DNA from 3 places in the Duganella hordei genome. Region 1 is predicted to be linked to each of the others. Evidence: predicted binding sites of a transcription regulator. Region 1 holds the regulator's gene; each other region holds the start of a gene.
What was found. Region 1 encodes sigma-54, which starts transcription at its own class of promoters, with help from an activator protein. Its sites were predicted from a motif close to TGGCANGNAANCTGCTTT; they were not measured.
Positions count from the first base shown of each region.

Region 2: ABWW33_RS10020 (pilin) is a predicted target of sigma-54. The motif match lies at 3,048-3,065, and genes of this name have one in related genera.
Region 3: ABWW33_RS23935 (PEP-CTERM sorting domain-containing protein) is a predicted target of sigma-54. The motif match lies at 5,247-5,264, and genes of this name have one in related genera.

Region 1 covers NZ_BPWI01000026.1:8,119-18,307, forward strand. The annotation lists gene ABWW33_RS30790 (alginate lyase family protein) at 1-231, opposite strand, end outside; gene hpf (ribosome hibernation-promoting factor, HPF/YfiA family) at 320-679, opposite strand; gene ABWW33_RS30800 (RNA polymerase factor sigma-54) at 757-2,235, opposite strand; gene lptB (LPS export ABC transporter ATP-binding protein) at 2,245-2,997, opposite strand; gene lptA (lipopolysaccharide transport periplasmic protein LptA) at 2,998-3,597, opposite strand; gene lptC (LPS export ABC transporter periplasmic protein LptC) at 3,621-4,211, opposite strand; gene ABWW33_RS30820 (KdsC family phosphatase) at 4,224-4,754, opposite strand; gene ABWW33_RS30825 (KpsF/GutQ family sugar-phosphate isomerase) at 4,754-5,752, opposite strand; gene ABWW33_RS30830 (monovalent cation:proton antiporter family protein) at 5,884-7,866, shown strand; gene ABWW33_RS30835 (GGDEF domain-containing protein) at 7,958-9,127, opposite strand; gene ABWW33_RS30840 (MOSC domain-containing protein) at 9,208-10,059, opposite strand; gene ABWW33_RS30845 (NYN domain-containing protein) at 10,175-10,189, opposite strand, start outside.
Region 2 covers NZ_BPWI01000003.1:416,139-426,327, reverse strand. The annotation lists gene sucC (ADP-forming succinate--CoA ligase subunit beta) at 1-651, shown strand, start outside; gene sucD (succinate--CoA ligase subunit alpha) at 665-1,546, shown strand; gene ABWW33_RS10030 (FHA domain-containing protein) at 1,647-2,225, shown strand; gene ABWW33_RS10025 (pilin) at 2,420-2,887, shown strand; gene ABWW33_RS10020 (pilin) at 3,116-3,586, shown strand; gene ABWW33_RS10015 (flagellar brake protein) at 3,647-4,357, opposite strand; gene ABWW33_RS10010 (LysR family transcriptional regulator) at 4,476-5,387, opposite strand; gene ABWW33_RS10005 (SDR family NAD(P)-dependent oxidoreductase) at 5,514-6,269, shown strand; gene moaC (cyclic pyranopterin monophosphate synthase MoaC) at 6,266-6,784, opposite strand; gene ABWW33_RS09995 (beta-barrel assembly-enhancing protease) at 6,891-8,603, shown strand; gene ABWW33_RS09990 (DUF2946 family protein) at 8,578-9,186, opposite strand; gene ABWW33_RS09985 (YheT family hydrolase) at 9,179-10,159, opposite strand; gene ABWW33_RS09980 (YybH family protein) at 10,181-10,189, opposite strand, start outside.
Region 3 covers NZ_BPWI01000012.1:105,643-115,831, reverse strand. The annotation lists gene ABWW33_RS23955 (cupin-like domain-containing protein) at 1-533, opposite strand, end outside; gene ABWW33_RS23950 (hypothetical protein) at 535-849, opposite strand; gene ABWW33_RS23945 (TonB-dependent receptor) at 969-3,371, shown strand; gene ABWW33_RS23940 (glycerophosphodiester phosphodiesterase) at 3,371-4,546, shown strand; gene ABWW33_RS23935 (PEP-CTERM sorting domain-containing protein) at 4,619-5,209, opposite strand; gene ABWW33_RS23930 (gamma carbonic anhydrase family protein) at 5,322-5,849, opposite strand; gene ABWW33_RS23925 (glutathione S-transferase) at 5,855-6,481, opposite strand; gene ABWW33_RS23920 (aspartate/glutamate racemase family protein) at 6,478-7,185, opposite strand; gene ABWW33_RS23915 (VOC family protein) at 7,199-7,582, opposite strand; gene ABWW33_RS23910 (TonB-dependent receptor) at 7,786-10,189, shown strand, end outside.

The DNA.
Region 1 (10,189 bases):
CTGGTAGGCGGTGGCGCCCTTCGCCACCTCGGCCAGGAAGTCTTCGATCGGCTTGGTGTTGGCGATGTTGCGCGCCCGTAGCACCGGATCGATGACGGAATGGTGCGCGTCCGAGTAGTAGCTGTTGGCGTCGATGTCGATGCGGGCCGGCGGCGGCGCTTCGCACGCCAGCGCCGCGCCGGTGGCGAGCAGGCCAAGCAATGACGTGCTGGCAATCAGGTGAGATTTCATGGGAGGGCTCATCAAGTTAAACGTTTAACTATCTTACCTCAAAAAAGGGCGCCGATGCGCCCTTAGTCGAGTGGTGCCGGGGCCGTTGTTATAGGGCGGCGGCAGCGGGTTCGTAGCTATCCGGGAGATGCTTGATCGCATCGTGGCCGTGCTCTTGGACCTTGGCTTTGTATTTCATGACCTGCCGATCCAGCTTGTCGATCAGCGTATCGATGGCGGCGTACAGGTCCTGGGACAGGCTTTCCACGTAGACGGTTTTACCCGACATGCGCAGGTTGATTTCAGCCTTCTGGCGTTTCTCTTTCTCTTTAAGGTTATCTACAGTCAGAATGACAGCAATATCAATCACTTGATCAAAGTGGCGTGTGACGCGTTCGAGCTTGTTCTGCACGTATTCACGGATGGCCGAGGTCACTTCGAGATGATGTCCACTGATGGTGAGATTCATACACACTCCTAAAGATGATGTCGCTTCTTACGGTTAGTGCGTGGCCCATTACTACCGGGCGCGCAGGAACCAAGTAACTACAAAGACTTGCGGAGACTGACTGGCGGGATTTTCAACGCTTCGCGATATTTGGCAACAGTTCGTCGCGCAATCACCATGCCTTGTTCTCCCAGCATGTCCGCAATCTTACTGTCGGATAAAGGATTTTTCGGGTCTTCTGCTCCTGTCAATTGCACGATGAGTGCGCGTATCGCCGTCGAACTTGCTTCCCCTCCCGCTTCGGTGGCGACATGGCTACCAAAGAAATATTTCAACTCAAACATGCCGTGCGGGGTCAGCATGTATTTTTGAGTTGTTACCCGAGAAATAGTACTCTCGTGTAAACCCAGTGTATCAGCAATTTCGCGAAGCACAAGGGGGCGCATGGCAACCGCGCCGTGCGAGAAAAAGTTCTTTTGTCTTTCTACTATCGCCTGGGCGACGCGCAGGATGGTGTCGAAACGCTGGCGCATATTCTTGATCAGCCACTTGGCTTCCTGCAGCTGCGCGCCCATCGCGCCCTCGCCTTTTCCCTGCTTGAGCAGGTTGGCGTACATGGCGTTGACGCGCAGGCGCGGCATGACGTCGTTGTTCAGGCTGACCTGCCAACCGGTGCGCGATTTCTTGACGATGACGTCCGGCACCACGTAGTCGGACACGTCCGACGCGAACGCCGAACCGGGATGCGGATTGCACTGGCGGATCACGGTTTGCGCCTCGCGCAAATCCTCGTCGTCGCACAGCAGCGCTTTTTTCAGCTTGTTGAAATCGCGCTGGGCAAACCACGTCAGATGGTTTTCAACGATGGCCAGCGCCATGCGCCGCGTCACCATCGGCACGCCCGGCAAGCGCTTGATTTGCAGCGCCAGGCACTCGGACGCGTTGCGCGCGCCCACGCCCATCGGATCAAAGCTCTGCAGCAGCGACAAGGCGGTCTGCAGTTCGTCGATGTCCAGTTCCAGTTCCTCCGGCAGGCGGGCGTGGATGTCCTCCAGCGATTCCTCCAGGTAGCCGTTTTCGTCGAGCGCGTCGATGATCAGCTCGACCAGCGCGCGGTCGCGCATTTCCAGCACCGTCACGCGCATCTGTTCCATCAGGTGCTCGCGCAGCGTGCAGTGGTTGGCTTCGAGCTGCGGGCGCGCGTCCTCGTCGTCGGGCGCCTTGCTGCGGCCGGCGTCGCTCCAGTCGACGTCGGCGTCGCTGCTGGTGCTTTCGGTGTCGGCGGCGGGGCCGTCGTAGTTGTCGGCGTCGGCGGCCGGCGCTTCCTGCGCGTTGGGCGGGCCTTCCGGCGGCGCGTCGCCGACCGGGGCCTGCTGGCTGATGGCGCCGTCCGACAGCAGCCGCAGCGAGCGGTCCAGCGGGTCGTCGAGACGCTCCAGCAGCGGGTTATCGGTCAGCAGCTGTTCGAGTTCCTGGTGCAGCTCCAGCGTGGACAACTGCAGCAGCCGGATCGACTGCTGCAGCTGAGGTGTCAGCGCGAGGTGCTGCGACGTGCGCAGTTGCAATGACTGTTTCATGGGGTAAGGCTACATCCTGAAGTGTTCACCCAGGTACACGCGACGCACCGACTCATTGGCGATGATGTCGTCTGGCCGGCCTGAAGCCAATACCGTGCCCTGGTTGATGATATACGCGCGGTCGCAGATGCCCAGCGTCTCGCGCACATTGTGATCGGTAATGAGGACGCCGATGCCGCGTTCCTTGAGGAAGCGCACGATGCGCTGGATCTCAATGACGGCGATCGGGTCGACCCCGGCGAATGGTTCGTCGAGCAGCACGAAGCGCGGATTGGTGGCCAGCGCGCGCGCGATCTCGACCCGGCGGCGTTCGCCGCCCGACAGCGACAGCGCCTGGTTTTCGCGCAGCTTTTCGATCTGCAAATCGGCCAGCAGGGTATTGAGCCGTTCATCAATTGCAGCCTTGGATAAAGGCTTGCCGTCCACTTTCTGGATTTCGAGGACGGCGCGGATATTTTCTTCCACGGTCAGCTTGCGGAACACCGACGCTTCCTGCGGCAGGTAGGACAGCCCCAGCGACGCGCGGCGGTGGATCGGCAGGCTGGAGATGTCGGTGCCGCTGATGTCGATGGTGCCGGCGTCCGACGGCACCAGGCCGACGATCATGTAGAACGAGGTGGTCTTGCCGGCGCCGTTGGGGCCCAGCAGGCCAACCACTTCGCCGCACTCGACCTGCAGCGAAACGTCGTGCACGACCTGGCGCTTGCCGTAAGTCTTTTGCAGGCCTTTGACGATCAGGGTGCTACCGCAGGATGGTTCCATTTATTTCCCCGGCGTAGGCGTGGTGGCGGAGGCGGCAGGCGCCGAGGCTGCAGGCGCCGCCGGACGGATCGCCGGCTGGATCACCATCGTGCCACGGCCGGCGCCCGGCTTGCTCTCGCCGGTGACGGTGTTCTTGACCGCGAACTGTTCCTTGCGGCTGTCATAGGAAATGAATTCGCCGTCGACCTCGTCGCTCAGGCGGCCGCCTTCGAGACGGCGCACCTTGGCCTTGGAAAATAGCTTGACCAGGTCGGTCTTGTCGCTGTACTCGATGCGTTCGGCTTCGCCGTCGACCCACTGGTCGCCGGCACCGTCGCGCTTCTGGCGGAAGGTGGCCAGCGTGCCCGGGGTGCTGGTCAACACGACAAAGTTATAGCCTTCCGGATCGGTCGTCACGACCGCCTTCGGCGACTTCATCAGCAAGGTGCCGCGGGTCAGCACGACGTTGCCGATCAGCGTCTTGATTTGCTTGACGTCGTCGATCTGCAGATCGTCGTAATCGATCTTGGTCGGTTTGTTGGCGTCGGCTTTTTCCGCATGGGCCGCGCCAGCCGCCATCAGCAGCATCGCGGCCGTCAGGATCAGTTTTTTCATCATCATTCCATTCTTCATCATTGGTTCTTTCAATGGCCGCGCGGCGGCACGGTCAGTTGCCCGCGCCCGCCCAGTTGCACCTGGCGGGTGGCGTTGTTGGCCTTCATGCCGACGCCGTTGGCCGTCGCGTTGCCCATTTCCAGCGCGACCGGCGCCGTGGTTTCCATTCTTTCCTCGTCCGGGAAGACGGTCAGCGCCGGGGTCGTCATGCGCATCGCCTGCGCTTGCGGCGTGGCCGGGCGCACGACGTCCACATTACCATTGAGCTGGACCCGCGTATTGCCCTGGTCGACATGCGCGGTATCGGCATGGATATTCATCGGCGGCTGGTTGCCCGCCAGGCTGTGCACGTAAGGCTTGTCGATGTCGGAAGCGTCGTCGACCGGACGGTGGGTCAGCTTGTCGCCGGAAATGATGTAGGCCGGCTGGCCCGCCTTGTTCATGCGTACGAGGCTGAAGCGGTCGATGATGTAGTCCGGCTCGTTGCGGTGCTGGTCGGCCTGTGCTTCCTGGCCGGCCTGATTGACCACCTGCACCAGCCAGAAGCTGCCGACGGCGACAAACACGCCGACGACCATGATGACGGTCAGCTGCCAGCGGTGGGCTGTTCTTTTACGCATGACTGATCCCCGTCAAACCAGGAACTGCGCCATCACGCGCTCGTAGCTGCCCTGCGCGTGCAGCAGCAGTTCGCACACTTCGCGCACGGCGCCGCGGCCGCCGGCGGCGACGGTGGTGTGGTGCGCGCGCTCGAGCACTTCGGCGCGGCCGTTCGGCACGGCGACGGCGAAGCCGACGCGCGTCAAGATCGGCAGGTCGACCACGTCGTCGCCGATGAAGCCTACCTGCTCGGCGGTGAGGCCGGTCTTTTCCAGCAGCGCGTTGAACGGCGTCAGCTTGTCGTGGCCGCCCTGGTGCAGGTGGGCGATGCCGAGGTCGGCGGCACGCTTGATCACCTGCGGCGACGTGCGCGCGCTGATGATGGCGGTCTGTACGCCGGCTTCCTGCAGCAGCTTGATGCCCAGGCCGTCGTGCACGTTGAAGGTCTTCAGCGCCTCGCCCTCGGCGCCGTAGTGCAGGCTGCCGTCGGTCAGCACGCCGTCGACGTCGAAGATCATCAGCTTGACGCGGGCGGCGCGTTCGACATACGTGAATTCAGTCATCAGATCACCTTGGCGCGGGTCAGGTCGTGGATGTGCAGCGCGCCGACCAGCTTGCCGTCGGCGTCGGTCACCAGCATCTGGTTGATGCGGTACTGCTCCATCACGGCGACCGCGTCGACGGCCAGCTTTTCCGGCGAGATCGAGCGCGGGTTGGCGTGCATCACGTCGCGGATGATGACCTTGCTGAAGTCCTGGACCTTCTCGATCATGCGGCGCAGATCGCCGTCGGTGAACACGCCGACCGGCTTGCCGTCGGCGTCGACGATGGCGGTCATGCCCATGCCCTTCTGCGTGATTTCCAGCAGCGCGTCGGTCAGCTTGACGTCGGCGGTCACCTGCGGCACGGCGTCGCCGCTGCGCATGACGTCGCGCACGTGGGTCAGCAGGCGGCGGCCCAGCGCGCCGCCCGGGTGCGAGCGGGCGAAATCCTCTTCCTTGAAGCCGCGCAGGTCCAGCAGCGCGACGGCGATGGCGTCGCCCAGCGCCAAGGTGACGGTGGTCGACGTGGTCGGCGCCAGGTTCATCGGGCAGGCTTCCTTGGCCACGGCCACGTTCAGGTGGACGTCGGCGATGTCGGCCAGGCTGGAGCCCGGCTTGCCGGTCATCGCGATGACCTTGCTGCCCATGCGCTTGACCACCGGCAGGATGGTCATCAGCTCGGCGCTTTCGCCGGAATACGAGATGGCGATGAAGGCGTCGTCGGCGGTGACCATGCCGAGGTCGCCGTGGGCCGCTTCGGCCGGATGCACGAACAGCGCCGGCGTGCCGGTCGAGGCCAGCGTGGCGGCGATCTTGCGGCCGATATGGCCGGACTTGCCGATGCCTGACACGACCACGCGGCCCTTGCAGTTCAGCAGCAGGGAAATTGCCTGAACGACACTATCGTCGGTCTCCAGACGGGCATTCAGGGCGGCGATCGCCTCCGCTTCGTTTTGCAGCGTATCGCGGGCCAGGCGCAGCGCGTGGGCGGCCATTTTTGCGTCAAAAGCTTTCAGCATTGTTTTTTCATGGGTTACACTCATGCCCAAGTATAGCCGAATTGAGAAAGCAAAAAACTTGCCAGTCACAACATAACCCCCGCATCGGCCCACAAACAACGAAATTATATTTTTTTACTGGCTATGTTGACATGACGTTTACGCCGCTGGAATTAACGCTGATCCTGCTGGGAAGCGCGGTGCTCGGCGTCGTCGCTTTCCGCATGCTGCACCTGCCGCCCATGCTCGGCTACCTGGCCGTCGGCATCCTGATCGGCCCGCACGCGCTGGGCCTGGCCGAATCAAGCGAGGCGACCCACTCGCTGGCCGAATTCGGCGTGGTGTTCCTGATGTTCTCCATCGGGCTGGAATTCTCCCTGCCCAAATTACTGGCCATGCGCAGCATCGTGTTCGGGCTGGGCATGGCGCAGGTGGGGCTGACCATCGTCGCGACCATGGTGTTCGGCTGGGCCCTCGCCACCCAGCTGCCGGCCGACATCCATATCGGCTGGCAGGCCGCGTTTGCGCTGGGCGGCGCGCTGGCGATGTCGTCGACGGCCATCGTGTCAAAAATGCTGACAGAGCGGCTGGAGCTGGAAAGCGAGCACGGCCGCAAGATCATCGGCATCCTGCTGTTCCAGGATCTGGCCGTGGTGCCGCTGCTGATCTTGATCCCCTCGCTGGGCCAGCGGCCGGACGCGCTGGTCGAGACGCTGGCCTGGGCCGGCGTCAAGGCCGTCATCGTGCTGGCGCTGCTGCTGTTCTTCGGCCAGAAGCTGGTGCGCACCTGGTTCACCATCGTGGTCAAGCGGCGCTCGCAGGAACTGTTCATGCTGAACCTGCTGCTGATCACCTTGGGCGCGGCCTGGATCACCGAGCGCGCCGGCCTGTCGCTCGCGCTGGGCGCCTTCGTGGCCGGCATGCTGATTTCCGAAACCGAATTCAAGCACCAGGTGGAAGAGGACATCAAGCCCTTCCGCGACGTGCTGCTGGGGCTGTTCTTCATCACCATCGGCATGCTGCTCAACGTCCACCTGGTGCTGGAAAACTGGTGGCTGGTGCTGGTGCTGCTGGCCGGCCCGGTGCTGCTGAAGTTCGCGCTGATCGCCGGCCTGGCCAAGCTGTTCGGCGCCTCGGACGGCGTGTCGATGCGCACCGGCCTGGCGCTGGCGCAGGCGGGCGAGTTCGGCTTCGTGCTGCTGAACCTGGCGGGCGGCATCAACCTGATGGACCCGTTCATCATCCAGGTGGTGCTGGCGTCGATGGTGCTGTCGATGCTGGTGGCGCCGTTCATCATCTCCAAGTCGGACCAGATCGTCATGAAGGTGTCGGCCAACGAATGGATGATGCAGTCGCTGGCGCTGACCAAGATCGCCAGCCGCACCATGTCCACCAACAAGCACGTGATCGTGTGCGGCTTCGGCCGCAGCGGCCAGAACCTGGCCACCATGCTGAGCGAAGAGAAGATCGACTACCACGCGCTGGACCTGGACCCGGAGCGGGTACAGGAAGCGCAGAGCGCGGGCCGGCAGGTGTCGTACGGCGACGCGGCGCGGCGCGAAAGCCTGGTGGCCGCCGGCATCTACCGTGCCAGCGCGGTGGTGATCACCTACGCCAGCACGCCGTCGGCGCTGAAGGTGCTGCACCTGGTGCATGAACTGGCGCCGACGCTGCCGGTGATCGTGCGCTCGCACGACGATACCGACCTCGACATGCTGAAGGCGGCCGGCGCGGCCGAAGTGGTGCCGGAACTGATGGAAGGCAGCCTGATGCTGGCCTCGCACGCGCTGGTGATGCTGGGCGTGCCGCTGCGGCGCGTGGTGCACCGGGTGCAGGCGGCGCGCGAGGAGCGCTACGCCTCGCTGCGCGGCTACTTCCACGGCGCCAGCGACGCCGGCGAGGAGGCCGATCTGGAGCGGCTGCATTCGGTGACCCTGAACGGCAGTGCGTCCGGCGTCGGCAAGCCGCTGGGCGAGATCGACGTCAGCGGCGCCGGCGCCGAGGTGAGCAGCATCCGCCGCGGCAAGGGCCGGCTCGATGTCAGTCCGGAGATCGTGCTGGAAGCGGGTGACGTGGTGGTGTTGCGCGGCGCCGCCGACGCGGTCCACCGCGCCGAGCAGCGTCTGCTGCGTTAAAGACGGGGTCAGATCCAAAAAATGGACACGAGCTCTACCGTAGCGGTCGCTACGGTAGAGCTCGTGTCCATTTTTTGGATCTGACCCCGGATTATTGTTCGCGGCGGCTGACCACGCGGTTGCGGCCGGATTCCTTGGCCACGTACAGCAGCGTGTCCGCCTCGGCCACCCAGGCGCGGGCCACCGCGGCCGGATCACCTTCCGCTTCGCCGGCGTCCAGGCAGGCCACGCCAATCGATACCGTCACCGACAACTGCAACTCCTGCGACAGCGCGATCATGCTGCCGGCCACGCTGGCGCGGATGCGCTCGGCGACAAAGGCGGCCGCTTCCAGGTTGGCGTCGATCAGCAGCACGACGAATTCCTCGCCGCCGAAACGCGCCAGCGCGTCGGACGTGCGCAACTCGTTCTTGATGCGGTTGGCCACTTCGCGCAGCACGTCGTCGCCGCCGCCGTGGCCGACCGTGTCGTTGACGCGCTTGAAGTGGTCGATGTCGATGTACATGAACGAGATCGGATAGGACTGGCGCCGCGCGCGGGCGATCTCCTCCAGCAGGCGGCGGTCGATATAGCGGCGGTTGTAGACGCCGGTCAGCGAATCGGTCAGCCCGATGTACTTGAGCATCTCGTTGCTGATGACGTTTTCCAGACAGATGGCGATGATAGACGCCATGTGCTCGATGAAGTCGGTGCCCAGGCTGGGCGTGAAGCGGGTCGGGTCGCAGCTGCCCAGGTTCAGGCTGCCGATGATGCGCTTGTTGCGCAGCAGCGGCACCAGCGCCACGCTTTGCAGGCCTGCCGGCGCGTTCGGGAATGGCGTGGCGTGGCGCTGCCGGTCGTACATGCCCAGCACCGGCTTGGGCGTCGGCGTGTAGGCGTTGCGCTGGCTCAGGTCGAAACCCAGGTTGTCCAGTTCTTCAACGAAAATCAGGTCGGGGAAATCTGCGAACACCACGTCCAGCTTGCCCATCACGGTACGGATGTCGGCGTCCTCGTCAAGCAAGGTCAGGGTCACGCTGTCCAGTTCGGAAATAACCGGAAGTACACGGAAGATGGTGCCTATCAGTTCGGGAAAATTGCCGGCGCCGACGATCTCCAGGTCGAACGCCTGGTGCCGGGTCATGATCGAGTGGTTGCGCTCGGCCTGTTCGAGCAGGTAGGCCATGCGCGCCCGCAGGGCCTGGTTTTCGGCCGCCAGGTCCGTCGCGCGCGCGGCGTGATCGGTCTGGGGCGTGAACTTGCCGGTTGCAGTTTGCGTCATATAGGCCCTTACTCGTCACCTGGTTTCATATCAGTTGCCACATTACGCCAAGTTTTGCCACTTGGGAATGCCGGTGTGCGTTAAAAGGCCAGTGTAACCACGATTTCCTGTCCGACGCGCACGCGTTGGCCTTCGCCGGCAATCAGGATGCTGTTCATGCCGAAACACAAGGCGCCGTCGACCTCCGGCTTGGCCCGGTAGCTTTGCATGATGTCCAGCGGATCGGGACCGAATTCGCCGGTGGCCTGGTTCACCGACGGCATGGGGCAACGCGGGCAGGGCTTGACCGGTTTCAGCAGGGCATCGCCGAGCTGGAACGATTCGGCATAGTCCTCCTCGAAGGCTTCGATGCCGTCGATCACCAGGTTGGGACGGAAGCGGTTCATCGGGATCGCCTCGCGGCCGGCAGCGCGCAGCTTGCCGTTCAGATCGTCCAGCGAGGCGGTGCCGGCCACCAGCATAGGGTAGCCGTCCGAGAACATGGTGGTGGCGGCCACGCCGTTGGTCCATTTGTCGCTGACGGCGCGCTCGGACTTGGCGTGGAAGCGCGCCAGCCGGCACGGCACGCCGATGGCCTTGGTGAACCATTCGGCGGTCAGGTCGTCGCAGTCGTAGGCCAGCACGGTATCGTCCCAGACTTGGGTGGTGAGGGTGGGCGCGCTGTCGGGATCCGGCAGGCCGAGCGGAATTTCCAGCCGCAGCATGCCGGGCGCGCGCAGCTCCAGCGTGGCGCCTTTCAAGGTCGGCGCGATCAGCGCCATGCGCGGATGTTCGCGCTGGGTCAGGCAGACGCCGGCGGCATCCACCACCATCCACTCGCGGTCGTAGATCTGTTCGGTCATCAGACCGGTGGTGGTCAGCGTGGCTTCCTGCAGCGGCATGCCGCCGCAGGACTTGATCGGATACAGCGTGATGTCGGAAAGAATGGGCATGCTCAGCACCTTGCAAGGCGGCCGGGCCGCCGGTTAGTCAGATGAAAACATTGTCATTATACGATTGAGAACGGCGTTGAGCGCAGCGGCTTGCCGCCGCCGCGCCCTCCCCGGCTTACTCTTCCAGGGT
Region 2 (10,189 bases), on a different contig from region 1:
ATCGCCGACGCGGTCACCAACCTGCAAGGCCTGTACAAAGCCTACTGGGAAACCGATTCGTCGCTGGCCGAAATCAACCCGCTGATCCTGACCGGTTCGGGCAAGGTCATCGCACTGGACGCCAAGTTCAACTTCGACGCCAACTCGCTGTTCCGCCAGCCGGAAATCCTGGCTTACCGCGACCTGGACGAAGAAGATCCAGCCGAAGTCGAAGCATCGAAATTCGACCTGGCCTACATCTCGCTGGACGGCAACATCGGCTGCCTGGTGAACGGCGCCGGCCTGGCCATGGCCACCATGGACACCATCAAGCTGTTCGGCGGCGAGCCGGCCAACTTCCTGGACGTGGGCGGCGGCGCAACGGCTGAGAAAGTGACCGAAGCGTTCAAGATCATGCTGAAAAACCCAGGCCTGAAAGCCATCCTGGTGAACATCTTCGGCGGCATCATGCGTTGCGACGTCATCGCCGAAGGCGTGATCACCGCATCGAAAGCCGTTTCGCTGAAGGTGCCTCTGGTGGTGCGCATGAAGGGCACCAACGAAGACCTGGGCAAGAAGATGCTGGCCGATTCCGGTCTGCCTATCATCGCAGCCGACACCATGGAAGATGCAGCGAAGAGCGTTGTAGCAGCCGCTGCCGGTCAAGCTTAATTAAGGAATCAACATGTCCATTCTGATCAATAAAGATACCAAAGTCGTTACCCAAGGTATTACCGGCAAGACCGGTCAATTCCACACCCGCATGTGCCGCGACTACGCGAACGGCAAAGCTGCTTTCGTGGCAGGCGTGAATCCTAAGAAAGCCGGCGAAGACTTCGAAGGCATTCCTATTTTCGCCAACGTGACCGAAGCGAAAAAAGAAACCGGCGCAAACGTGTCGGTGATCTACGTGCCGCCTGCAGGCGCGGCCGCCGCGATCTGGGAAGCTGTCGAAGCTGAAATGGATCTGGCCATCTGCATCACCGAAGGCATTCCAGTCCGCGACATGATGGCCCTGAAGGACCGCATGGCCAAAGCTGGCTCGAAGACCCTGCTGCTGGGCCCTAACTGCCCAGGCCTGATCACCCCTGACGAAATCAAGATCGGCATCATGCCAGGCCACATCCACCGCAAGGGCCGCATCGGCGTGGTCTCGCGTTCGGGCACCCTGACCTATGAAGCAGTCGGTCAGCTGACCGCGCTGGGCCTGGGCCAGTCGTCGGCAGTCGGCATCGGCGGCGACCCGATCAACGGTCTCAAGCACATCGACGTCATGAAGATGTTCAACGACGATCCTGACACCGACGCGGTCATCATGATCGGCGAAATCGGCGGCCCGGACGAAGCCAACGCGGCTTACTGGATCAAAGACAACATGAAGAAACCAGTGGTCGGCTTCATCGCCGGCGTTACCGCTCCTCCGGGCAAGCGCATGGGCCACGCCGGCGCGCTGATCTCCGGCGGCGCTGACACCGCACAAGCCAAACTGGAAATCATGGAAGCTTGCGGCATCACCGTCACCAAGAACCCGTCCGAAATGGCGCGTCTGCTGAAAGCCATGCTGTAATAACAGCCAGCTTGAATGTGGAATAAAAAAGCCCCATGTGCGCATGCGACGCTCAAGATCGTCGCAAGGCCACACGGGGCTTTTTCTTTTGGAGACCAGATTGGCGAAGATCATCATCTCGCGGGATGGGCAGGTAGAACAGCAAGTACAACTGAGCAAGGAGCGGATGACCATCGGCCGTCACCCGCGCAACGACATCGTGCTGACGCATCCGGCCGTCAGCGGCGAACACGCGGTCATCGTCACCATCCTTGACGACTCCTTCCTGGAGGACCTGCACAGCACCAACGGCACCTTCGTCAACGGCCATCGCATCGGCAAGCATTTCCTGCAGCACCAGGATGTGATCAAGATGGCCAAGTTCCAGGTCGAGTTCGTGGCCGACGGCGTACGGCCGATGGCGGCGGCGGCACCGTTGCTGGCACAAATCGAAGTATTAAATGGCAATAATGCCGGCAAGCAGGTGGCGCTGACCAAGCCGCAGACCACGCTCGGCCGCGCCGGCGTGCAGGTGGTGGTGATCCATCGCCAGCCGGATGCGTATTCTATCGTCCACACGGAAGGCGATGTGGCGCCGCTGGTGAACGGCGTCGCCTTGGGCAAGCAGGCGGCGCAACGATTGCACCCGGGCGACTTGATCGATCTCAGCGGAACCCAAATGGCCTTCCGCATCGCCTGACCAAATTTGTCAGTCGCGGGCTCAGCTGACAAATTGCGGCGTACCGGCTGACAAAAAAGGGCAGTCGGACCGACAAAAAACGGCAGTTTCTAGCGTTTTCAGCGGGATTTCTTTGCAAAAAGGGTTGGCACGTCAATTGCACATAGCTAGGTGCTCTACAAAATTTTGATGCTCAACACACCCTGGAGTCGAAAATGAAATCCATGAAAATGATGAAGAAACAAGCACAGGCTGGCTTCACGCTGATCGAACTGATGATCGTGGTTGCCATTATCGGTATCCTGGCGGCTGTGGCGATCCCGGCGTACAGCGACTATACCGTCAAGGCCAAGATCGCCAACGCCCAGGGCGCTGCCGATTCGCTGAAAACCGCCGTGGCCGTGTGCGCGCAGGAAGCCGGCGGCACGCTGACCGATTGTTCCGATACCAAGCCAGGCATCCCAGTCTTCACCCCGACCAAGGAAGTTGCCAGCGCAACCGTCGCTGCAGGCGTGATCACCATGACACTGGGTACCGGTCTGGGTACCGGCGTCGATGGCCTGACCATTATCTACACCCCAACCGTCGCAGCTGGTGCAACCAATCTGACCTGGAAGGCCACCACCACCGTGACCAACACGGCTGCGGCGGCTGCCATCACGAAGAACAACGTAACGCCTTAATGGTTGATGGACGAAAAACCCGGCCTTGGCCGGGTTTTTTTTTGCCAGCAGTCGACAAAATTTGTCAGTCACTTAATGCATTGACAAATTGCGTCATGAAAACTGACAAAAAATGGCAGCTTTTGGCGGTTTTTAGTTTGATTGACGAGTAAAAAGACCCTGGCACAGCAATTGCTCATAGGGAACTACCTAACAAAAAATTGATGTACCCCAACCAGGAGTAGAAAAATGAAATCCATGAAAATGATGAAGAAACAAGCACAAGCCGGCTTCACCCTGATCGAGCTGATGATCGTGGTTGCCATTATCGGTATCCTGGCCGCCGTGGCAATCCCTGCGTATAGCGACTACACCGTCAAAGCCAAGATCGCCAACGCCCAGGGCGCTGCTGATTCGCTGAAAACCGCGGTTGCTGTTTGCGCCCAGGAAGCCGGCGGCATCCTGACCGCTTGCGACATGGGCACCAACGGCATCCCTGCCGCATTTACCACCACCAAGGAAGTTGCTTCGGCTACCGTTGCCAAGGGTATTATCACGCTGACCCTGGGTACCGGTCTGGGTACTGGCGTCGATGGCCTGACCATTGTCTACACCCCGACCATCGCGGCTGGCGCAACCAACCTGACCTGGAAAGCCACCACCACCGTGACCAATACGGCTGCGCAGGCTGCCATCACGAAGAACAACATCCTGCCTTAATGGATGTTTGAGCTAAAAACCCGGCTGATGCCGGGTTTTTTTTCGTCCATGCAAAACGCATCAGACGATCTTCTGGCGGTCGGCGATCAGCGCTTCGTAGGTTAGGTTTTGCAGCATCGTGTAGTGAACCGGATCCAGGTCGATGAACTGCACGCCGTAGGTGAACACGTCGGGCTTGTCGCCGGTGGCCGGCTTGACCATGTTGATATTGCGTATCGTCGCCTGCGGGTTGATGCGCACCTGCCGGTTGCCGGGCTGGGCGATCAGGTAGAACGACAGCCCGACTTGGTCGTCGTCTTCCGACAGCTTCTTGGCCGACTCGATCAACGCGCCGGAAACGCTCAGATTGACCAGGAATACCGAGGTGGTGCCGACCGGCGTCGTCACCTGCGCCGGGATATCGACCTTGACCCGCATCGCCGCCCGCAGGCTGGTGCCCTGGATCGATACCGGGAACGACAGGTGGACATAAAACAGCGGCCTGGGGAACACGCGCTGCACGACGCACGAGAACGAACACACGTTCACGCCGGAAAAGACCCGGATCGTCAGCTTGTCGCCATCGTTGAGCGCGATCGGTGCGCCATTCTCGAACGGCACCTTGACGATCATGTATTCGTCTTTGGACCATCCTATCAGCGTGGAGAAGTGCTGGATGGGTTTGATGGTACGGTGAGTAATGAACTGTATCCTGCCGCCTACCTGCAGGTTCATCTGCTCGAATTCGTATTCCTGAGTCTTGGCTTCGCCTGCTGGAGGAGTGCTGCTCATGCAAATTCTTTCGTGAGGCCTGCGTCAAATAATTACTTCCGTGACATCAATTATATACCTGCCATGTGAAGGTAACAATCAGACAAGACGAGCAGTTGCGATTTGGTCGCGGCGTGCTTTAGTCTGGCGTCCTGGACAAGGGCAGCCCGTCCAGTCCCGGCGTGGCGGCGAACAAGGCGGCGATGAAGTCGATGAAGACCGTCGCGCGCAGTGGCAGTAGCCGGTCAGCGGAATACACCGCATTGACCGGCGATTTCTTTGCATGATCGCCCAGGACAAGTTGAAGCTTGCCGCTGCGAAGCTCATGGGCGACCATCCACGCCGGCAAATAGCCTATGCCCATGTTCGCCAGCGCCGCGCGGCGCACCCCCTCCAGGCTGTTGAGCTTGAGGCGGCCCGTCACGTGCACCTCGCCGTTAGTGAATGCCCAGCCCCGTCCTTCTTCAGCGAGCAGGGTATAGATGATGCATTGATGTTGCAGCAAATCGGCGGGCTGGCTCGGAACGCCATGCTGCTCCAGATAAGCGGCACCGGCGATGCAGACGCGCTCCGAGGTTCCAACCCGCCGTGCCCGCAGCGCGCTGTCTTTCAGCGCGCCACCGCGTATCGCCACATCCACTCCCTCGGCGATGAGATCGGCGAAGCTGTCGCTGAGCCTGAATTCCACCTCGACATCCGGAAACCTGGCCATGAATTCCGGCAGTGAATCGACGATCTGTTCCACCGCCAGGGTGGGGGCGCACGCCACCCTCAGCAGTCCATGCGGATTTTGCTGTCCACGCGCCTCGGACTCCGCCTGATTGATGACATCCATCGCCTGCCGGGCCAATTCGTAATAGCGCTGACCGTCGGGTGTGACGGTCAGCTGGCGAGTCGACCGGTTCAATAGCCTGGTGCCCAGCATGCGCTCCAGCGACCCGATGTGGCGACTGACATTGGGCTGGCCGATGCCCAATTCGCGCGCCACGGCCGAAAAGCTGCCGGTCTCCACAGCCCGAACCAGGCAATGCATCCATAGCAATTTATTCATCTGGGGACGCCGAGTGATTGATTCATGCAATTAAAGCATAAATGTTGTGAGCCGCGCTTGCCTTATCGGGCCGGTTGTTCCTCTGCATACTCACTCGCACTCCATCCACTTTAAAGGAAGATCATCATGACGTTGAAACTCGTACAAAAAGTTGCAGTCATCACTGGTGGCAGCACTGGTATCGGCCTGGCCATGGCCAAGCGTTTCGTCCGCGAAGGCGCCAAGGTCTACATCACCGGCCGCCGGCAGACGGAACTCGACGCTGCGGTCAGCGCCATCGGCGGCGCTGCCGAAGGGATGCGCGTCGACTCCACGGACCAGTCGCAGTTACAGCAACTGTTCGATCACATTCGCGACCGGCATGGCAAGCTGGACGTACTTGTCGCCAACGCCGGCGGCGGCACTATGCTGCCGCTGGGCCAGATTACGGCAGAGCATTTTGACGACACCTTCTCCCGCAATGTGAAGGGCACGCTGTTCACCGTCCAGACCGCCTTGCCGCTGCTGGGAAATGGCGCCTCGGTCATCCTGACGGGCTCCACCGCCGGCAGCAGCGGCACCGAAGCGTTCAGTGTCTACGGGGCATCCAAGGCGGCGGTGCGCGCGTTTGCGCGCAACTGGATTCTGGATTTGAAGGGACGTGGCATCCGCATCAACACGCTGAGCCCCGGTCCGATCAAAACGCCAGGCCTGGTGGAACTGGTCGGCAACGATCCTTCTCAGCAGCAGGGCTTCCTCGACCACCTGGCCTCGCTGATCCCGATGGGACGCGTTGGCGATCCGGACGAGATCGCGAAGGCGGCGGTGTTCCTGGCCTCGGACGATTCCAGCTTCGTCAATGGCATCGAGCTGTTTGTCGACGGCGGTATCCAGCAGATTTAGTCGGCAGCAATGGCTTGGCTGGTCACGCTCCAGTCGCCCGACTTGCCGCCATGCTTCTCCATCACGCGGATGTCGGTCATCACCATGCCCCGGTCCACGGCCTTGCACATGTCGTAAACGGTCAGCAGGCCGACCTGCACGGCGGTCAGCGCTTCCATTTCCACGCCGGTCTTGCCGTAGGTTTCCACCTGGGCCTTGCAGTGGACGCTGGAATTGGCGACGTCGGTCTCGAAATCGACGGCAACACGGGTCAGCGCCAGCGGGTGGCACAGCGGCACCAGGTCGCTGGTGCGCTTGGACGCCATGATGGCGGCGATGCGGGCGATGCCCAGCACGTCGCCTTTCTTGGCCGTGCCGCCGGTGATGATGGCCAGCGTTTCCGGCTTCATGCGGATGGTGCCGCTGGCCAGCGCGATGCGGTGCGTTTCGGCCTTGGCGCCGACGTCGACCATGTGGGCCTGGCCGGAGGCGTCGAAATGGGTCAGCTGCTCGGCGGGATTTGCGGGTGTGGTCATGATCGAAACGTAACAAAATAATTCAGTGGAGAGCGCTGTGCGTAAGCGCGCGAGTTGCGGGTATCATAGCATCGTGAATGAAAAACGATTCCCCCGCTCCCTGCGCATGCGCCTGACCGCCGCCGCGCTGCTGGTCGCCATGCCGGTGGCGATGGCGCAGAACGCGCTGGCGCCCGCCAAGATCCCGAACCTGCCTTCGCTCGGCGATACCGAACGCCAGGACCTGTCGCCGCTGATGGAACGCAAGCTGGGCGAGGAAATCATGCGCGACATCCGCCGCGACAAGGATTTTCTCGACGACGGCCCCATCCTCGAATACATGAACAACTTCGGCAACGCGCTGGTGGCGGCCCGCCCCGGCGCGCGCGGCGAAGCCAATTTCGATTATTACTTCTTTGTCGTGCGCGATCCGCAGCTGAACGCGTTCGCGCTGCCGGGCGGCTTTATCGCCGTGCACTCGGCGCTGCTGCTGGCGGCAAACAACGAGTCCGAGCTGGCCTCGGTGCTGGGCCACGAGATCGGCCACGTGGTCCAGCGCCACATCGCCCGCTCCATCGGCCAGCAGAAGCAGGACGCGCTGATACCGCTGGCGGCCATGATCCTGGCCGCGCTGGCGTCCCGCGCCGGCGGCGACGCGGCCATGGGCGTGTTCCTGGGCGGCCAGGGCCTGGCCATCCAGCGTCAGCTGAACTTCGGCCGCGATGCCGAACGCGAAGCCGACCGCATCGGTTTCCAGATCATGGGCGAGGCCGGCTTCGACACGTCGGGCATGGTGGCCTTCTTCCAGCAAATGCAGAATTCGACCCGCAACTACAGCGATCTGGTGCCGGCCTGGCTGCTGACCCACCCGCTGACCACCGAACGCATCGCCGACATCCAGGCGCGCATCCGCGAGCAGCCGTACAAGCAGCGCCAGGACAGCCTGGACTTTTACCTGGTGCGTTCGCGCGCCCGCGTGCTGCAGGACCAGACGTCCAACGGCTATGCCGAAGCGAAGCAGTTTTTCCAGACCCAGATGGGGCAGGACAACTGGCAGCTGAAGGCCGCCGGGCAATACGGCATGGCCTTCCTGAGCATGAAGCAGGGCGACACGGCCAGCGCGCAAACCTGGCTGGACAAGGCGCGCGACACCGTCAACAAGCCGCCGATGGCCGGTGTGTTCGGCGCCGCGCCGCGCACCAAGGCGGAATCGATATTTGTCGCGACGTCGATCGAGATCAAGCTGGCGCAGCCGGATAACAAGGCGGTGCTGGCCAAGGCCGCCGAGGAGGCGGAGGCGGCGCACCAGAAGTTCCCGCTGTCGCGCGGCATCGCGCATCAGTACGGCGAGGCGATGATCGCGGCCGGCAAGCTGGAGGAAGCGGCCGTCTATCTGCGCGACCAGGTGCAGCTGTACCGCGAGGATCCGGATTCCTACGACCTGCTGGCGCAGACGTATTCCAAGCAGGGCAAGCTGGCGTTGCAACATATCGCGCTGGCGGAATCGTATGTGCTGCAGGGCGGCACCTTGTCGGCGCTGGACCAGCTGAACTATGCGCGCAAGGCGCCCGATGCGTCGTTCTACGACCAGGCCGTCATCGATGCGCGCGAACGCGAGCTGCAGGCCAAACGCCGCGAGGAAATGGGCGACAAGGCCAAGAAGGATATGCGCGAGGCCGACTCGCGGCCGGCGTTCAAGGCCGAGATAAAGTCCGGCGCGGATGCCCGCCAGTCCAGCTATCCGTTCGACCGCCTGCGTCAGCAGAACTCGGACGCTACCACCGACCCGTTCGACCGTTCGCGTTCACCGGATATTACGTCGGGGCGGACGGTACGCTGACGTAGCCTAAGCGCGCCGGCAAGTCGGCGCCAGCCATGCGCTGCACGGCGATCTGGCGGCCCCGCTCGCACAATGTCAGCGCCGCCGGCGGCAGTTCGTCGCCTTCCAGCCAGGCCAGCAAGGCTTCGTCGTCCACCGGCTCGCCATTCATTTGCAACTGCGGTAGCACGTGCGCGAAGTCGCGGTCGTCGAGTTGCGCCACCACGTCGCCGCTGCGCAAGACCAGCGCGCCGGTCTCCGTCAGCACCGCTTCATCGATGCAGCCCAGCGCGGCGCCGGTGTGCAGCGTCCAGCCATGCTCGGAATCGGGATCGGTGCGGACGATGTACGGCGTCGCCTCCAATTGCACGTACACGCGCTGTGGACCGTTCTGGAAATACCAGCAGCCGCGCTCGTCGGCGGCATAGTTGCGCACGATGAAGGCCACCAGCGCGCCATGCGTCAGCTTGTCGCCGGGAAGGTTCAGGTGCTGCGCGCGCTCGTCGCGCATGCGCCAGTTGCCGCGCGCGTCCAGCCCCAGCCAGCCGTAGCAGTGGGGCACGTTCGGCCATTTGGCCAGCGCCTGCTTGACGATGTCATCCATGCTGTTCCACCAGTGCGTCGTTTTGTGCGATGCCGGTAGCGCCTTCCATGAAATGGATCAGGCGCCGCGGCAGCCAGTCCAGCTTGCCCGGCAGTCCGCCGACGGCAAAACCGACATGGCCTCCGTGAGCAGGATAGTCCAATACCACATTGGCCGCCGCACGCTGCGGCAGATGGCGGCCCGGCAGGAAGGGATCGTTCCTGGCGTTGAGCACCAGCGTGGGCACGGTGATGTCGCCCAGCACGTGCTTGGCGCTGGCGCGGTCCCAGTAATCCTCGGTGTTGCGGTAGCCGTGCAGCGGCGCCGTCACGACGTTGTCGAATTCGTAGAGATCGCGCGCGGCGCGCAGCTTGTCCAGTTCGAACAGGCCGGGGAACTGCTGCAGCTTGGCCACGCACTTGGGCTTCAGCGTTTGCAGGAACATGCGCGTGTAGATCATGTTGAAGCCGCTCGACAGCGACGCGCCGCCCTGCGCCAGGTCCAGCGGCGCCGACACCGAGCAGGCGGCGTCGACGAAGTCCGCCCGGTGCTGCGATTCGCCCAGCCAGCGCAGCAGCGCGTTGCCGCCCAGCGAGACGCCGGCCGCGTAGAACTTGCCCTGGCTGCGCGCGTGCAGGCGGCGGATGACCCAGTCGATTTCCTCGGCATCGCCGGAATGGTAGAAGCGCGGCGCGCGGTTCGGCTCGCCCGAGCAGCCGCGGAAATGCGGCACCGCGCCGGACCAGCCGCGCGCGGCCACGTCGGCCATCAGCGCGCGCGCGTAGTGGCTGTCGGACGAGCCTTCGAGGCCGTGGAACAGCACGACAAACGGCTGCCCCGGCTGGCCGTCGACGAAATCGACGTCGACGAAGTCCCCGTCCGGCGCATCCCAGCGCTCGCGCCGGAACCGCACCGCCGGCTTGGCGATGCAGGTGGCGGGATAGATGGTTTGCAGGTGGCCGCTGGGCAGCCACAGAGGGGCGGTGTACTTCACGGCGATTCAGTGCGGCTTAATTTAGTGGAA
Region 3 (10,189 bases), on a different contig from region 1:
CGCGGCGGTCCCATCTTGTCGAAATACGTGGGCCAGTGGCACAGGCTGTTCAACTCGCGCAGTTCCAGGTTGCCCAGGTACGGCGGCAGTGCGTGCACGCCAGAGTCGACCAGATCCAGATACTCCCCCATGGACATATCCTGCATCGCGCGGTCGGCCGCGAAGGCGGTGTTGATATAGTCGCCCACCCGCGCCCGCACCGGCACGTGGCTGTAGCGTTCGCGCAGGATCTCCGGCGGCAGGGCCGACAGCGGCCAGCGCTTGACCAGCCCGGTCGTCAGGAACGGCAGGCCTTGCGCGGCGCGCGCGCGGAAGGCCGCCGCGCTGAGCACGCCCAAACGCGGCACTTCCGCAATCGCCGGCAAGGCGCGCGCGGCGTCCTTGATCGCTTCCCGCATGTCGTGGATCGATGCGACGCCGCGCACCTCCGCGTCTCTTTGCTCCTGTGCCCGCTTCTTGGCCTCGGCGTCCTCGGGCGACTTCAACACCGCCCTGCGGGGCGGCAAGCGTAACGAATTTCTTTCTGTTGTCATATCAAATTTTTGCGCAGCGGGTTTCCATCACATCGATGGCGCCGACGGTTTGTGTAGAGGTCGCGCTGCGCACCATGTCGACGCGCTCCAGGCACGAGCCGCGCAGGAAGCGGTCCTGGTTGCGGGTGCAGATCGTCACCGTGCCGGCGCTGCTGGTGTTGCAGAAGAATCCTTCGGCGCGCATGCGCACCAGCGCCTGGTCCAGCGGCATGCCGGGCTGCACCGTCTGCGTGACGAAGTTCCCCAGGGCCGATTGATTCACCGTGTAGCAACCGGCCAGTTGCAGCGCCATCGCCAGCATCAAAAGTCTGCGCATCGTGTCGTCTCCTTAATTTCCAGCCAGCAGTGTAGCGCACCAGCGTCATGATCCGGTAACACTCGGTCCCTATCATTCGCGACGTTGCTATTCCCTCAAACTGCTCCTCAAGGCAAAACATGAACAAGAAATTATCCGCGGTGTGCTTCGCCGCGCTGAGCTTCCCTATGCTGGCCATGGCCGCCAACGTTGCCGCCGCCGTCGCCGACATGGCCGCCGCGCCGGCCGCGGCAGCCGACTACGCCACGGAAGCGGAAGCGGAAGCGGCGGCGGCAGCCGCGCCGGTCGCCACCGTTGAAATCGCCACCCGCAAGACCCGTTCCTCGGTCGCCATGACCAAGAGCGACATGCAGAAAATCCTGCCGGGCATTAATCCATTGAAAGCGCTGGAAACCTTACCAGGCGTCAGCTTCCAGACCGCCGACCCTTGGGGCAACAACGAGCAAAACCTGTCGCTGTTCGTGCATGGCTTCAGCGGCCAGCAGCTGGGCTACACCATGGACGGCGCGCCGCTGGGCGACCAGCAATACGGCAACTACAATGGCCTGTCGCCGCAGCGCGCCGTCATCAGCGAAAACGTCGGCAGCGTGATCCTGTCGTCGGGCGCCGGCGACCTGTCGACCGCCTCGACCAGCAACCTCGGCGGCACCATCGAGACCTTCTCCAGCGATCCGCAACAGAGCCGCAACCTGGCCGTGCAGCAGACCGTCGGCAGCTACAACACCTCGCGCACCTTCGTGCGCTACGATACCGGCAACTTCGGCAACGGCAACAGCGCCTACATCTCCGGCGTGCACCACGAGCAAAAGGCCTGGGACTTCAACGGCCGCCAGGGCGGCGACCAGGTCAACGCCAAGTACGTCAACCAGAGCAGCCTGGGCAAGCTGACGCTGTTCGTCGATTACTCGGACAAGATCGAACCGAACGAAGACAGCACGGTGCACTCGGCCACCGAGAAGTACCAGCCATACACCCGTCCGTTCCTGTACCCGAACTTCCAGCAGGCGCTGTCCTACCTGTCGGCCGCCGGCGGCACGCCCGCGGCCGAGGGCAACAACTACCGCAACTACTACAGCGACGCCCAGCGCACCGACTACCTGACCTACGCCAGGTTCGACATGAACATCGGCGAAGCGACCACCTGGTCCAACCAGGTCTACTACCACAACGACGACGGCGTCGGCGTGGTGGCAGGTCCCATCGGCGTGGCCGGCCTGCCGGCGCTGTTCGCGGTGTACTTCCCGGGCCAGAACCTGAAGCAGGTGTTCGGCAACTCCGGCTACGCCACCCGCACCACCGAGTACGCGATCAACCGCAACGGCTGGCTGTCCACCGTGAACACCGAATTCGGCAATCACAAGCTGCAGGGCGGCCTGTGGCTGGAGCACAACCGCTCGTCGGCGTATCGCCGCTGGTATGCGCTGGACGTGAACAACCCGAGCTCGCCATACGACCGTCCGGCCAATCCGCTGATCACGCAATACGGCAGCCAGATCGACAACAAGGTGGCCCAGATCCACCTGCAGGACGAATGGCGCATGCGCGACGACCTGGCGCTGCAGGCCGGCTTCAAGTCGAGCCTGCAGTTCGCCGACGGCCAGTTCCCGGTGCAACCGGCCAAGGGCGCGATCGCCAACGGTTCGCTGGCGCTGCCGGTGGGCGAGATCATCACCAAGAAATGGTTCCTGCCGCAGCTGGGCGCGCGCTGGGACATCACGCCGCAGGACCAGATGTTCGTCAACGTGCAAAAGAACATGCGCCAGTTCGTCACCTACGGCGGTGGTGGCGCCTCGCCGTGGAGCCTGGCGAGCCAGTCGGCGTTCGACCTGTTCAAGACCACCGCCAAGCCTGAAACCTCGATCACCTACGAGCTGGGCATGCGCACCAGCCACCAGCTGGACTTGGGTGCGCTGAGCGCAGTCGACGGCCAGGTCAACCTCTACCACGTCGACTTCAAGGACCGCCTGCTGACGATCAGCCCGACCCCGGTGATCTCGTCCATCATCGGCGGCAATCCGGTGCTGGCCAACGTCGGCAGCGTCAAGACCGACGGCATCGACATCTCCGGCACGCTGCACTTCGGCCGCATGTTCTCGTTCTATGACGCGCTGTCGTTCAACCGCTCGACCTACTCGGACAACTACAGCAACGGCAAGGACATCGTGGCCACGGCCGGCAAGGCCGTGCCGGGCAGCCCGGAATGGATGAACAAGTTCGTCGCCACGCTGAGCGTCGCCGACACCGAGTTCCAGCTGATCGGCGACTACGTCGGCAAGCGCTACGCCACCTACACCAACGACCTGGACGTGCCGAGCTACTTCCTGATGAGCCTGGGCGTATCGGGCAAGCTGCCCTTCCTCAACGGTGGCCTGGTGAAGAACGCGCGCTATCGCTTGAACGTCAGCAACCTGGCCAATCGCGCAGGCAGTTTGAATGTGGTGGTCGGCGCGGCCAGCGGGACTTACAATACATTCCCGATTGCACCACGTCAGGGCTTCCTGACTTTGATGGCGGACTTCTGATGAACAATCTTTATTTACCGAAGCGTCTGTCGCGGCGCGGCTTCATTCAAACGGCGGCGGTGGCCGCCGGCGCATCGCTGATCATGCCGGCCTCGGTGCTGGCGGCATCGTCGACGCCGGACCTGTCCGGCATGCCGGGCATCGCGCCGGTGGGCGCAGGTTCGAAGACGCCGCTGGTGTTCGGCCACCGCGGCGCCAGCGCGCTGCGTCCCGAGCACACGCTGGGGTCGTACGCCAAGGCCATCGCCGACGGCGCCGACTACATCGAGCCGGACCTGTGCAGCACCAAGGACGGCGTGCTGGTCGCGCGCCATGAAGCCTTCCTCAGCGAAACGACCGACGTGGCCGCCCATCCCGAGTTTGCCAGCCGCAAGGCGCGCAAGACCATCGACGGCGAAACGCACGAAGGCTGGTTCGTCGACGACTTCACGCTGGCCGAACTGAAGACGCTGCGCGCCGTCGAGCGGCTGCCGCAATACCGTCCCGGCAGCGCGCAGTACAACGGCATGTTCCAGGTGCTGACGTTTGAAGAAATCATCGACTTCACGGCGGCGGAAGCGGCGGCGCGCGGCCGCATCATCGGCCTGGTGCCGGAGCTGAAGCACTCGACCTATTTCGCCAGCGTCGGCCTGCCGCTGGAGGACCGCTTCCTGTCCATCCTCGCGGCGCACGACTACACGCGGCGCAATCCGGTCGAGATCCAGTCGTTCGAAATCGCCAACCTGAAATACCTGCGCGGCAAGCTGGGCCGCCGCGCCAACCTGCGCCTGATGCAGCTGGTCATCGGCGAGAACGTGCGTCCGATGGATGTCGCCGCGGCCGGCGGCACGCTGACCTTCGCGCAGATGTGCACGCCGGCAGGCCTGCGCGAAGTCGCCCAGTACGCCGACGTGATCGCCCCGCCGACGCGTGCGCTGATTCCGCTGAAAAAAGACGGCAGCCTCGACCAGCCAAGCTCGCTGGTGGACGATGCGCACAAGGCCGGCCTGCGCGTGGAGCCGTGGACCTTCCGTCCGGAAAACCACTTCCTCGCGGCGGACTTCCGCAACAACGCCGGCGACGCCGCGCGCAACGAAGCCGGCTCCATCGCCGAAATCAAGCGCTACATCGCCACCGGCCTGGACGGGTTCTTCACCGACGATCCCGCCCTCGGCCGCGCCGCCTTGAACGGCTGACCCTGACGGTACCGGCGGTACAAACAAAAAAGCCCGGTTCGAAACTGAACCGGGCTTTTTTTACTGCGGCGATCAGCGCGAACGGCGCCGGGCATATCCCGCCACCAGCACCAGGCCGGCCAGCATCATCATGAACTGCTCCGGTTCCGGCACCGGCGCGGTCGTCAGCACCAGGTTATCCAGGTTGAGGATCTGCTGCTGCTGCGGTGGCAAGATCGAGAAACTGTAGATCGGCACAGCGCTGGTAACGCTCACCGTGCCGCTGGAGCTCGACAGTACATTCGTCGCGAGGACATTCCCGTGGCTGTCAAACGCGGTCAGCGTCGCGCTCCAGTACGACCTGCTGTCCATCGAAATGCCGAACACCGGCACCGAGAACGTAGCGATCGGATTGGTCGAGCTGACGAAATGATTGAGTGGATTGCCGTCGTAAAAGCTGTCCTGGAGCAGCGATCCCTGGGAAAAATGCACGCCGACTGCGGCAAATTTTTCATCCAAGGAAGTCATAAAAGTATTGTCAGTCGGAACATCGTCCGCCGTACCGAGAACGCCATCTGCCCCTGGCAGATGCTCAAAATCGATGGAAATCGTGGCCGCGCCGGCGGCAGCGGAACACAGCAATGAGACGAACAGCGCGACAACCGCGCCACGAATTTTTTTCATGATTATCCCTGTGAGTTAATTATTTGAAATAACAAATTAACCACATAATATGCAAACATAGAAAAATTTACAATAGATTTATTATGAAACAATGAGACCTGCCGGATGCCGGCTATGCCAGGTAGTTGTTCTTGATACGGACGTAATGCTCGGCCGAGTATTTCAGATAGGCGATCTCCTCGGCGGTCAGCGCCCTCACCCGCAGCGCCGGGCGGCCGACGTACAGATAGCCGCTCTCCAGCACCTTGCCGGGCGAGACCAGGCTGCCGGCGCCGACCATCACGCGGTCCTGGATCACCACGTCGTCCATGATGATGGAACCCATGCCGACCAGGCATTCGTTGCCGATGGTGCAGCCGTGCAGCAGCGCCGAGTGGCCGATGGTGACATAGTCGCCGATGATCAGCGGCGAGCCGTCGGGCTTGGCGGCGTTCTTGTGCGACACGTGGCCCATGGCGAAGTCCTGCACGTTGCTGCACTCGCCGATGACGATGCTGTTGACATCGCCGCGCAGCACGGTGTTGCACCAGATCGAGCTGTCGCGGCCGATGCGCACATCGCCGATGACTTGCGCGGAGGCGTGCAGGAAAATGTTGTCGCCGAGGACGGGGCTGGTGTTCAGGTAAGAAGTCAGGGGCATTGTTTTTAACCTTGATAAGTGCTGTCGCCATGCGGCGCGGCGCGGAAGGCTGGCAGCGCTTCGGCCTGGCGCGAGAACTCGGCCTGCAGCGGATAGCTGGCGGCGGCCACCACCTCAGGCAACATCTGCTGCATGAAGTGCCAGGTGACCGCCGTCATCACGCCGGCGTGGTCCATGTCGGCCACGGACAGCGGATGGGCGCGCAGCTCGGCTTCCAGCGCGTCGAACGCCGCCAGCATCTGCCCCGTCACGCGGTCCACCCACGGCTGGTGCAGCTTCTCCGACGGCCGCACCATGCGCTCGTACACCAGCTGCACGCCCTTGTCGCAGGCGGCCAGCGCCAACCCCAGAACGCGGAGGGAGCGCAACAGTTCGGCCGGCATGGTCGGCGTCAGGCGGCTGGACGGCATGGCCAGCGCTTCCGCATATTGCACGATCAGCGTGGAGTCCATCAGCACGGTGCCGTCGTCGGCCACCACGGTCGGCGCCTTGACCACCGGATTGATCGCGCGGAACTGCTCGAAGGTGCTGAACACCGACAGCGACTGGTGCTCGAAGCGCACCCCCATCAGCTGCAAGGTCACCGCCACGCGGCGCACGTAAGGGGAATCGAGCATGCCTATCAGTTTCATTTTTTCTCCATGGAAGTCAGCGCCCATTCGGCGGCCTTGCGCGCGTGAATGGCGGTGGTGTCGAACAGCGGCACGGCCGCGTCCTGCTGCGCGACCAGCAGCGATATCTCGGTGCAGCCGAGGATGATGGCCTGCGCGCCCTGCTCGACCAGTCCGGCGATGATGCGGCGGTATTCGTCGCGCGAGCCGTCGACGATGCGGCCCAGGCACAGTTCTTCGTAAATGATGCGGTGGACGATGTCGCGGTCTTCCTGCCCCGGCACGATCACGTCCAGCCCGTGGCGCTCGCGCAGGCGGTCCTTGTAGAACGCCTGCTCCATCGTGAAGCGCGTGCCCAGCAAGCCGATCCGGGTGTGGCCCGCGCGCTTGATTTCTTCCGCGGTCGGGTCGGCGATATGGAACAGCGGAATGTTCACCGCGCCTTCAATGGCGTGCGCCACCTTGTGCATGGTGTTCGTGCACAGCACCAGGAAATCGGCGCCGGCCGCCTGCAGCGAGCGCGCCGCGCCGGCCAGCAGCGCGCCGGCCGCGTCCCAGTCGCCGGCGTGCTGCAGCCGCTCGACTTCATGGAAGTCCACGCTGTACAGCACCACCTTGGCCGAATGCAGTCCGCCCAGATGCTCCTTGATTGTCTCGTTAACCTGACGGTAGTAAGGCACCGTCGATTCCCAGCTCATGCCGCCTATCAGCCCTATTGTTTTCAACCGTTGCTCCGTTTCATTGTCGTGCATAGCTTACCGTTAGCATTTCCCACTGGTGGCCGTCCGGCTCGTTCCAGTAGACGATGCTGCCGCCGTGATAGGTATCGACCTTGTAGTCTACCGGACTGTGCACCGAGCTGCGGTAGGGAATGCCGGCGGCCCGGATGCGGCCGAGGATAGCGTCGAACTCCTGCTGCGTGACGCGGAAGCAGTAATGCGCCAGCGGTATCGGTTCGGGCCAGGTGTCGAAATCGATGGTGAAGCCATCGCTGACGAACACCGGCGCGAACGGACCGATGCCGGTGGCGGACCACGGCACATCCAGCAACTCCGCCAGCATCTTCGCCGCCGCCACCTTGTCGCGCGACGGCACCAACAGATGATCCAGATGTATGGTCATAAGTGCCTCCTTGACAGCATTGTAAAACAGGCCAGTGGCAAAAGGCGGGGATATCGTATGCGATGAAAAATGACTCAATTGCAACAAATGGTAGCGTATAGCTTTTTTTGCTGATTTTTGTTGACATCCACTTTTATTGATCTCAAAATGGTTGCGCTACCATATAAAAGCAATAAATTACGACTTACAAAGAGGAGACATCAATGTCAAGCAGCTACCCAGCACCAGGCCGCCGTTCGCGCCGGCAATTCGCCTTCGCCCTGACGGCCATGGCCAGTCTGATTTCCCAGGTTTATGCACAGGACGGCACGCCCGCCGCTCCCGCAACGCCGGCCCCCGCCGCCGATGCGCCCGCGATCCAGACCATCCAGATCAGCGGCTACCGCAACAGCCTGCTGTCCTCGGCCAAGGACAAAAAGGAAGCGGTCGGCTTCCAGGATTCGATCAACGCCGAAGACTTCGGCAAATTCCCCGACAAGAACATCGCTGAATCGCTGAGCCGCATTCCCGGCGTGGGCGTGTCGCGCGACATCACCGGCGAAGGCTCGACCATCCAGATCCGCGGCCTGGGTTCCAGCTTCACCAAGATCCTGCTGAACGGCGCGCCGATCGCCGTGGCCTCGTCCGGCCCGATCGACGGCGCCAACACCAACCGCGAGGTCGACCTCGACCTGCTGCCGACCGACCTGTTCACCAAGCTCACCGTCAGCAAGAGCCCGACCGCCGAGATGATCGAAGGCGGCGCCGCCGGCGTGGTCAACCTGCGCAGCGCGCGGCCATTCGACAAGGAAGGCCGCTACATGGTCGGCAGCGTCACCGCCACCAAGCAGCAGATCGCCGACAAGACCGGCGGCCGCGGTTCCTTCATGGCCAGCCAGACCTTCGGCAACTGGGGCATCCTGGGCGGCATCGCCCTGTCGCGCCAGCAAATCCACACCACCGGCTGGGAAACCGTCGGCTACACCAACGCCAACCTGTCGGCCGCACAGAACCCGGCCGCCAACCGCAACAACACCGGCGGCGGCAACTGGACCATCCCGGCCACCGTGCCGGCCGGCGCGGGTAACGGCCTGGTGCCGGGCACAGTGATCGACCAGGCCTTCCTGCTGGCGCACAATCCCGGCCTGACCATCCAGCAGATCGACAACGCGATCCTGCCGCGCCTGGGCCGCACCATGGACTACTTCGGCACCAAGGACAAGGGCTCGGCCATCTTCAGCGCCGAATACCGTCCGTCCGAAAACCTGCACTTCTACGTCGACACGATGTACAGCAAGCGCGACGACAAGATGACGCGCATGGACTACGACTGGTCGGTCCGCAACGGCGGCATGATCCCGCTGAACATGACGGTCGACAAGAGCGACTGCAGCGACGGTTGCACCGTCACCGGCGGCACCTTCGCCAACACCCAGAACTTCTTCGAGCACGGCTACCGTCACGACCAGGTCAGCATGCTGGGCCTGAACCCGGGCATGGAATGGAAGATCACGCCCACGCTGAAGCTGGACGCGCAGGTCAACTACACGCGCAGCAACTTCACCCACGAGGCGCCGACCGTCTATCCGATCACCGCGCCGAACAGCGGCAACACGGTCACCTACACCAACACCGGCGGCATTCCGTCCGTGGTTTCCAATGTGGATCTGAACAACCCGGCCAACTATGTGTGGAACACGGGCCGCGTCAACATCCAGAACGAGTTCCGCAAGACCGAGACCAAGGGCTTCCACGGCGACCTGACCTGGGGTGACGACAAGTTCAACATCAAGGGCGGCCTCGCCTACGATGACATCACCCGCCGCATCAACGCCACCGACAACTCGGCCGCGTGGCAGGCCGCGGTATGCGGCAACAATCCTAGCGTGTTCCTGCAGGGACCGAACGGCGCGCCGCCATGCAACGGCGCCTCCACCCCGGGCGCCAGCGCCGCCGCGCTGTACCCTGGCTACGGCACCGGCTACACCGCCGGCGCCACCACGCCGCTGACCTATGGCGGTTCGCTGATTCCGCAAAGCGCGCTGGCCAGCTACATCGTGCCGGGCCCGTACGGCCGTCCGATCGTCGACTGGGATCGCTTCGCCAAGGATGCGCAGTACCAGAAGTATTACGACAATGCGCCATCGAGCGGCGCCTCGTCGACCGGCGCGGCGGCGGGCTTTATCGGCGAGAAGACCACCGGCCTGTACATGGAGGCCAACGGCAAGTATGACCTGTCCGGCTTCCCTCTGCGCTACAACGGCGGTGTACGTTACGTGCGCACCAAGCAGTCGGTCGGTTCGCTCAACTCGATCACCGATCCACGCAACGCCAACCTGACGCTGAACGGCAGCAAATACCCGAACATCGACCAGTGGGTGTACCAGGAAACCACGTACAACAACACGCTGCCGTCGGGCACCGTGGCGCTCAACCTGCGCAGCGACGTGGTGGCCCGCGCCGCCCTGTCGCGCAGCCTGACCCGCGCCGACCCGAACGCGCTGCGTCCTGGCGTGAACTTCTCCGGCGTGTCGGCGGACGTCGGCTCGGTGGGCAATCCGGCGCTCAAGCCCTACCTGTCGGATAACATCGACCTGGGCCTGGACTGGTACACCGGCCGCGAAGGCT